2 regions of the Paenibacillus sp. FSL L8-0340 genome follow, and region 2 is predicted to be linked to the other one. Evidence: riboswitches for the same ligand, from Rfam matches in the RefSeq annotation. Region 2 holds a riboswitch; the other holds the start of a gene.
The links. A riboswitch is a leader RNA that binds a small molecule or an ion and turns the genes downstream of it on or off. The one in region 2 is predicted to bind cyclic di-AMP.

Region 1: linked by a shared signal. The riboswitch ahead of NST07_RS00505 (C40 family peptidase) and the one ahead of NST07_RS12735 (KamA family radical SAM protein) in region 2 are both predicted to bind cyclic di-AMP.

What each region holds. Positions count from the first base shown of each region.
Region 1 covers NZ_CP151967.1:100,960-105,379, reverse strand. Annotated here, with positions in the region: gene NST07_RS00515 (M1 family metallopeptidase) at 1-316, shown strand, start outside; gene NST07_RS00510 (hypothetical protein) at 328-1,158, shown strand; cyclic di-AMP (ydaO/yuaA leader) riboswitch at 1,379-1,517, shown strand; gene NST07_RS00505 (C40 family peptidase) at 1,575-2,003, shown strand; cyclic di-AMP (ydaO/yuaA leader) riboswitch at 2,389-2,531, shown strand; gene NST07_RS00500 (C40 family peptidase) at 2,579-3,028, shown strand; gene NST07_RS00495 (GNAT family N-acetyltransferase) at 3,290-3,796, shown strand; gene NST07_RS00490 (cytochrome c) at 3,903-4,259, shown strand; gene NST07_RS00485 (4a-hydroxytetrahydrobiopterin dehydratase) at 4,362-4,420, opposite strand, start outside.
Region 2 covers NZ_CP151967.1:2,871,830-2,876,249, forward strand. Annotated here, with positions in the region: gene NST07_RS12730 (helix-turn-helix transcriptional regulator) at 1-678, shown strand, start outside; gene NST07_RS12735 (KamA family radical SAM protein) at 731-1,861, opposite strand; cyclic di-AMP (ydaO/yuaA leader) riboswitch at 2,001-2,136, opposite strand; gene NST07_RS12740 (PEP/pyruvate-binding domain-containing protein) at 3,034-4,420, shown strand, end outside.

The DNA of each region.
Region 1 (4,420 bases), 2.8 Mb from region 2:
TAATGCCCGTTACGAAAGCTCAGTAGCGGTCAGCAATAAAGGAAATCAGTATGGTGACGTCCCCATAAAGTTCACCTTCCTGGATGGCTATACTGTCCAGCAGTTTTGGAATGGGACAGAGAAGGAAACCACCTTTCAGCTAGCCTACAAAGCGCCTCTTTTGTCTGCAGAGATTGATCCGGAGCACTCCATTCTGCTGGAGAGTAAGCATCTCAACAATTTTAGACTGGCGGAGCTGGAGCGAAAGACGCTCTCCCGCTGGACGCTTAGCGCAACGAAGCTGCTTGAAACCCTGCTCGGAACTCTTGTCTGGTGAGGTGAAGGATTGTGAAAAGATCGATAGTTCGCGGCTGGTACAGCATGAAAGAGCAATTTTATATTCTGATTCTGCTTTTTATCTATCGGCTGCTTTGGGGCTATTTCCTGTACAGATTCGTCAGGTCAGCCCTCATCCCGGTGCTGCTCCGTTATCCCGATACACACGCCGGCGGCAGCGGAATAGGCAGATTGCTGTATTATATCGAAGGACAGACTGCACTTAGCACAGACCCCGGGGTGCTGCGCTGGCTCTGGCTGCTGCTGGCCCTCTCAGCGCTACGGCTGCTATGCTCCCCCTTTATCCGCGCAGGGCTGCTGCATGAGCTGCACCAGGAGCGCAAAGGGGAGCGGGGAATGTTCTTTTTTCCCGGAATGAAGCTTTACGGACTCCCCGTACTGCTGTTCAGTCTAGCGGAATGGCTTCTGGCCGCAACACCGCTGTATTGGCTTCTCCCCAAAATGTATGGGCTTCTCCTCAGCGGTATTCTCGATTATACTCTGCTGCTGAGACTGGTTCCTTATGTTCTGGCCTGGCTCCTGTACTTCTACCTGATCCGCATTCTGCTGCTGTACATGCAGTTTGGCTTCACCGGAGGAACAGGCATGTTTTCTTCCTTGCTGGTTGGCCTGAGGGTAATCCTCCCTTCCACCTGTATATCTGCACTGTTCGGCGCCGGCGGCCTGCTTCTGCTGCTGCTCTCTGGAGTGACCGCACTTTTCTGTCCAGGCCTGCCCGCACTGCTGTTCCGGCAATTTTCACCGCTTCCCTCAACGCTGTTCAAAATGTGGAGCCTAGCGGGGCAGTATCACCTTTGGTGCAGTAAAACATTTCCACAATAATTACGCCAGTCCCTTGGCATAATAGAAGAGTCACTGCCCCAGATAAAGGGCGGGACTCTTCTTTTGGTTACAACGTGATTTAGGGTATTTGCAAAACTGTAAATCCTCTGGTACAATGATGCCTGTACCAGTAGTAACAACTTTGTAATCTTTTGAAACTAATTTGAAGCAAATGAATGTACCTTTAAGCATTTAACCTTGTCGACACGTCACTGTTTCGGTGCATAAAACGCCAAATTCCCGGCACCGGGAAGTGGGGGAACCATATTTTGGGTGAATTGATCTCGCTTTAGAGGGGTCATAGGGGAACCTTCTACCGAATCCTTAAGCTAACCTCGCAGGCCTTGGAAGGAGTACATCTTTTGAAAAGTCATAATTTTAAGAAGAAATGCACCGCAGCAGCATTAGGGCTGGTGATGGTGTTCACGCTTGGAGCAGGGAGCGCTTTCGCCGACTCCAGAATGGATACGGTTATTACAAAAACACTCGGAACGACATATAAAACCGGGGGCACAAGCACTGCCGGCTTTGATTGTTCTGGATTCACCAAATATGTATTTAAGAACGTTGGCCTTACCTTGCCCCGCACTTCCAAAGCACAATTCAGCGTTGGAACCGCCGTATCACGGAGTAACCTCCGTTCAGGCGATCTGGTATTCTTCAATACCCTTGGCAATGGAGTCTCCCATGTCGGTATTTATGTCGGCAACGGAAAATTCGCCCAATCCTCTTCATCCCGTGGTGTAACTATCAGTTCAATGAGTCAATCCTATTGGGCCAACCGCTACGTTGGAGCCAAACGAGTAATGAGCACAACAGCTTACAAAGCTATCGCTTACGATTGACATCCCTCAGGAATTCCATCCTCCAATAAATAATTGTAACTTATAGAAATCCGGAAACTGATTATTGCCGTAATCATTTCCGGGTTTTTCCTTTTTGTCTTCCTTATTCTACCTTTTACACGTATTTGAGGCCTGTGAAACACCTTTTTACTAAAAATCCCAACAAATCTAAGTTAAAGCTTACTCAGCGTGTAAATATAAGACCTTTTTAGCAAAATCAACTCTTAAAAAGCGTAAATATTATGCATTAATATGTTTTAAGTGATTGCCAACTGGCGAAGTCTTTGTTACAATTATCGCAGTGAGTTTTTAGTAACATTTTTGTAATTATTCAATCGGGTTTTACAAAGGTTTTGTCATGTATTGGTTAACAAGCTAATCCTAATCAACAGTCATGCCGAGTTCCCTAACCATTAGGGAAACGGGGGAACCGATTTTGGGTGAATTGACCTCCTATTCACAGAGGGGTCATAGGGGACCTTCAACCGAACCCTTAAGCTAACCTCGTAGGCATTTGGAAGGGGTATTCACTTTTGAAGAAGAAGTTAGCAGCAGCAGTACTAAGCTTTTCCATTATGCTTACCATCGGAGCAGGAAGCGCTTTCGCGGATTCCAAAATGGATAAAGTCATCGACAAGACCATCGGAAGTAAATACGTATCCGGCGGTGTATCGACCAACGGCTTTGATTGCTCCGGATTTACAATGTACGTTTTTGATAAGATCGGTATCAATCTGCCACACCAATCCGGTTCCCAATACCAAATGGGTACCGCCATTTCCCGGGACGATCTGAGAGCGGGAGATCTTGTATTTTATAATACCAGCGGTAAAGGTGTATCCCATGTCGGCATTTATGTCGGTGAGGGCAAATTCGCACATGCTTCATCCTCCCGTGGTGTAACCATCAGCACGATGAGTGACAGCTACTACGTCAACCGTTACGTTGGCGCCAAACGGATCATGAGTACAGATGCTTACCAATCCGTTACTTCTGATTCCCAAGACAATGATGACGTGCAATAAGTTGTCGTAAAACGGGCACTCTTCCATGATTTTTGCCGAAATCTGGAGGGGGCCTGTTTTTTTTGTCTATAAAATTACTTACCCCTCTCAATATCCGCAAAACATAAATCTACCCAAATTTCCTCCATTTCATAAAATATTTTTTACCACTTTGTCAAGTTTCCGCCTTTCAGGAAATTTCTGAGTCGAATCAGGCCAGTTATGGATATAATTAGGTATAGCTAGTGCTGTTGCTCCCTATGAAAGGAGGCCGGTGGCCTTATGATTAGCTCCCCCGTTACATTCCATGTGGTTCCCATGGAGATCAGCCATGCTGAAGACATCGCCGCATGGAATTACAAAGCGCCTTATAATATTTACGAATGGATGCCTTGGTCCCAAATGGAGGCGCTTGGCATTGAATTTGGCGATCCAGAGCTCCGCAGGGACCAGTATGTTTCCGTGGTCAACGAGCAAGGCATCCTTTGCGGCTTTGCGCAGTTGTTTCCGATGGAGGGTGTCGTCAGGCTGGGTATTGGAATGCGCCCCGAGCTTTGCGGACACGGTCTTGGCCACATTTTCATGGAAGCCATCGTTCAGGCCGCGCTAAAGCGGTATCCCGGGCGGGAGATTGATTTGGAAGTATTGACCTGGAACCAGCGGGCGATCCGAACATACCAAAAATGCGGCTTCACGATCACGGATACTTATGAACGCCTTACTCCAACCGGAAATAAGCCATTTTATTGCATGGTCTATGATAAACAACATAACGTTCCATTAAATTGAAAATTTTAGTGTTGAAATCGTCCACTTTTTTGACACAAATGCTATGATAACGCTTCACCATCCTATATAATGTAGGAAGCAGCTTACATGGAGGGGACGGATGAAGATGCAGAAATGGATCATGGGCGGTTTGTTTTTCGCAGCCTGTGCCTTTGCGGTAGTGCTCTTGTTCACATTGCCCGGCAAAGCAGAGGTAGCCGAAGAAAATAACCCGACGATGCCGCAAGTCACACTGGATGCCACCAGCGCCGAAGCGATTGTACAGGCAAGCTGCATTACCTGCCACGGTGATCAGCTACAGGGCGGTCTAGGCCCTAGTCTGCAGCAGGAAGGCGGCCAGCATAACGCAGAAGAAATCTACACCATTGTTACGAAGGGACGCGGCCAAATGCCGTCTTTCAAGGATAAGCTTGCTCCCGAAGAGATTGCGAATGTTGCCATGTGGCTTGCAGAGAAGAAATAAACCTGACCTTAAAAATACAGAATGCCCGTACAAAGGATATTCAGACATCCTTGCACGGGCATTTTTATATCTATTCCTATGATAGGTCGGTTTCTCCTGCGCCTAACGCGTTTTGTCGAAAGCTTCGTTAAATTCATGCGCCTGGCGGAACTCTAGCGCGG
Region 2 (4,420 bases):
TGCTGGGGGTTCTTAACCTTGTTCCGGTCACAGCACGAACCTCCTTTTCAGGAGCGTGAGTGTGCAGTGATATCATCTGTTGTTCCGCTGATTGCCGGCGCACTCCGCAGCTATGCCTCCGAGCCCCCTCTGGGACGGATGGATACCGCACCGGAGGACAGTGGAATCATGATTCTGACGGACCAGCTGCTTCCGGTCAGCGCGAACAGTGCGGCTCAATATTGGCTGAACCGTCTGCAGCAGCTGGAACGGCTGGATCACGGTGTTCTCCCCCGGCCGGTCAACGCCGTATGCCTGCGGGCACTTGGTGAGAATACGGAACCAGGAGGGTTGCCTTCGAAGGCGAAATTATGCCTGCGCGTCGAGGATGGGGCATACTTGACAGTTACGGCCAGCAGGCTTGAAGGCAGCGGCAAGAAGACGGAGCTGGCTGTTGCTTTTGTCTATGCCAAGTCCTCGGAGATCTTCCGGCTGCTGGCCGATGCCTGCCAGCTGACCGCGAGGGAGAAGCAGCTGGCCGAGATGCTCTCCCGCGGATTATCCACTAAGGAGCTGGCAGAGTCGCTGCATATTTCTGCGTACACCGTACAGGATCACCTGAAATCCATCTTCTCTAAGACCGGCGTTTCCAGCCGGAGAGCGCTCATCAGCAAGCTGTTCTCACAGGGGATGGAATAGCCGGTAAACACGCTAAACAGTCCCGATGCTGACAAGGGGACTGTGCTGGCTTTTATAGGAGCTGCGGGATCTGGGAAGTGGAAGCAGGATGGGTCCAGTGCTTCTCGCTCCCGGGAAGATCATCGAACCATTCCGCATCCGGTGGACATTCCAGGATCATAAATTTGCCGTACTCCTGCGCTCTGGACTGATGGTATTTCAGATAGGCCTTGCCGTCTTCAATCGCCAGTATCTCGATTTTACCGGAGGAATGGCTCATGGATAGACGGACTCTCTTACCCAGACCTGAGGTTCTGGCCTTGGCTTCCTCAACAATGTTGTAGACACGCTCCAGCGGCAGAACGAACTCGCGGTTGCCGGCAATGGGCCGGTTCACGAAGAAATAATAGGGAGTGACTCCGGCCCAGGACAGCCGGTCGAGCAGTTCTCCGAGTACCGCCGGATCATCGTTGATGCCTTTCAGCACCGGTGTTTGATTAACCACGATTGCCCCGGCATTATGGAGTGCTCTGAATGCTTGTTTGGCTTCGGGCGTAATTTCCCGGGGATGATTAATATGCGCCATGACGTAAATACGTTTGTCCTCCGATGAATAAGTACGGATTAGTTCCAGCAGTTCTTCGTCCTGATAAATGCGCATGGGATTAAATACGGGAATTTTGGAGCCCAGCCGGATAATCTTCACATGGTCAATGGATCTCAGGCTTTCGATGATGAAGCGCAGCTTAGAGGTAGAGAGAATCAGGCTGTCTCCGCCGGTAAGCAGCACATTATTGATCTCTGGATGATTCCTGATGTATTCCAGCCCAGGAGCCACATCGGTTTGTGCTTCCTTCACATCATTGCGGAACAGGCGCTTGCGGAAGCAGTAGCGGCAGTAAGCTCCACACACCTCGGAGACAATCAGAAGGGCCGTTGTTCTGTATTTGTGCTGACATCCCGGCACTACATAATTCATTCCCTCATCGGATGCATCCCAGCAGCCATACTCCTCAAGTTCACCTTCACTTGGAATGACGAGCCTGCGGATCGGATCACCCGGGTCGTCCCAGTCGATCAGCGACAGATAATAGTCATTGACCCGAAAGGCAAATTTGCCGGTGATCTCCTTCAGCTTTTCTTTCTCCGTTTCAGACAGCATGGCAACCTTGTTGATATCCGTTATGTACCTTACCTTTTGCACTTGCATCTCTCCTTGGTCTCATAGTGTGAGAAAAAAGGGAGCCTTGAGGTCGATAGCCAAACTGCTGCCAGCAGGGTCATGAGAATACAAAAAAGAGACCCTTAGCAAGGGTCTCTGGTTATGAATATACCTAAAAAAGCAGACCCATCCACTACTGACGAGGTTAGCTGACGGACTCGGGTAAGATGGTACCCTACATTCTGTGAATGATTCGCCCCAAAAGACTGGTTCCCCCGCTTTCCTGCCAAAGGCTGGAAATTAAGCGTAGGTAAAGTATAACCCGGGAAGTTTTGAAAAGTCAAAGCTAAACTTGCCCGCGGCAAGGGATACAGGACCAAGCCAAATCATCAAAAAATTGAGTAGGGTGAGTTGTTCCTGCAGCTCCGAAGGCTGATCTTGTTCATGACTTGAAATAAGACAACCTCCTTCTGGAATGTTAATATCTCGATGGGCTAGATATTACCTATCGGAACCATTGATATATTTTGCAAAACAAGTTCAAAAAAAGTGTGGAACACAGTGATTGGACCAACGGTCCGGTCGCGGAGTATTCGCACCAAGTGCTCATGTTTATCCTGTTCACCAAACGAAGGTGTTCTTAGCAGCCATTTCATAACTGCTGAGAACACCTTTTTTGTTGACGGAATTAATCAACTAGAGCATGTCTTCAAATTGGAAGAGCTCTGGAGAGTAAAATCCCTGTTTATTCTCTTTTGCGGACCCAGGCGACCTTACTGCTCTGCATTCTCTTTAAAAACGTCCATCAGGGAGAAATAACTGCGCTGGAGTCCGTTGTCTCCTGTAACAGGATAAAAGCCCCAAATAAGTGCAACTCGGTCCGTTTGTACTCAGAGCCAAGAATACACTTTCCAGTCGCACACACAAGCCTTCGAAAGAAGAGCGAAGTCTTTGAAACACCGAGACGTAAGCCTCCACCGAAAAAACTACCTGGTGGCGAAACGCCTTTCTCCGCGTGTGATCAGAAAATGGCACTGTACCCATGATTCCTTAGGGCATACAGCAGCAGGTTTTGACGGGGAAGCGGTTTGAAGACACGCCCTAGATAGATGAAGTAAAGCTTGACGTTTAATACAATAGTGGAATAAAGTATTAAATGAAACTTAATATCAAATTAAATAAAGTTTCAAATATATCAAAAGGAGCAATTGGATATGGGACAGATGATCCGAGGATTCGCCGAGCTAAGCCCGGAGCAATATGTCGAAGCAGGAGGTAAGGGAGCGATGCTCTCCAGAATGCTTCAGGCGGGATATCCTGTGCCGGAGGGATTTGTTGTCTTTCCTTCGGCCTTTGAAAGCGATAAATTAAAGGAAGAGGCTTGGACTGAAAGTGCAGCCAGGTTGCAGAAAATCCGCATGATACATAAGAATGCACGATTTGCTGTCAGATCTTCGGCTTTAAGTGAAGATTCGGCGGAGGCATCTTTTGCCGGGGAATTCGAAACGGTGTTGAACGTGGAAACAGATGAACAGATTCGTGAAGCGATGTACACGGTGTATCACTCAAAGGATAGCGAACGGGTTCAAGTCTACAGCTCCATGCAGGACATGGACTCCTCCCATAAGGTTGCCATTGTCGTGCAGCTGATGATTCACTCGGAAATCTCCGGAGTCCTGTTCACCGCTGACCCCATAACAGGCAGCCGCACGGTTCTGCCGGGGAATTATGTCTATGGGCTGGGAGAACAGTTAGTTTCAGGCGAGAGCGACGCATATTCCTTCACGCTGGCAAGGAACCGGGGCAGATATGAAGGCCCGGGTGAGTTCAAGCGGTATGCAGCCAAGTTATACCGGTATGCATGCCGGCTGGAGAAGGAGCTTGGAGCTCCCCAAGATATCGAGTGGGCGGTCGCAAAGGGGCGGGTCTACCTCCTGCAGACGAGACCGGTTACGACCTTGAACCCGGGAAACCGCAATACATTCGAGATCAACGACTCGCTGGCTGGTGATTTTCTCTGGACCAATACCAATGTGGGCGAATCCATCTCCGGTGTCTTAACTCCTCTGACCTGGTCTATCCTGCGCTCCCTGGATGAAGAGTACAATATTATTCCGGGGCATTATGTGATGTCCGGCAATATTTGCGGAAGGGTGTACACTAATGTTAGTCTTTCGGTATCGATGTTCTCGGCATTTGGACTGAATACCAAGCCGATATGGAAGAAAATGAGCCGGGTGTTTGGAGAGCTTCCTGAAGGCATGGCTCTGCCGGTATATCCATTTACCAAACGGGAGCTGCTCAAGACTGTGCTTCCCAAGATGATGCATAGTATGAAACAAATTCGCCAGACCGTTAGAACCCTTCCGCAGTTCCTGGAAGATTCACCGGAGTGGTGCAGACGGCTGACAACCAGACTCCAAGCGGCAACAACCCGGGAGGAACTGCTGTCACTCTGGAGGCAGGAGCTGTGGCCGCAGAATGTCACGGCGCTGTGGTCGGCGCTGGAAGCGCCCTCTGCCCAAATGCAGAAGTTTGAGAAGCTGCATAAGCAGCTTAGCGAGGCGGCCGGAGAAGAAGAGGCCAATAGGCTGCTGTCCA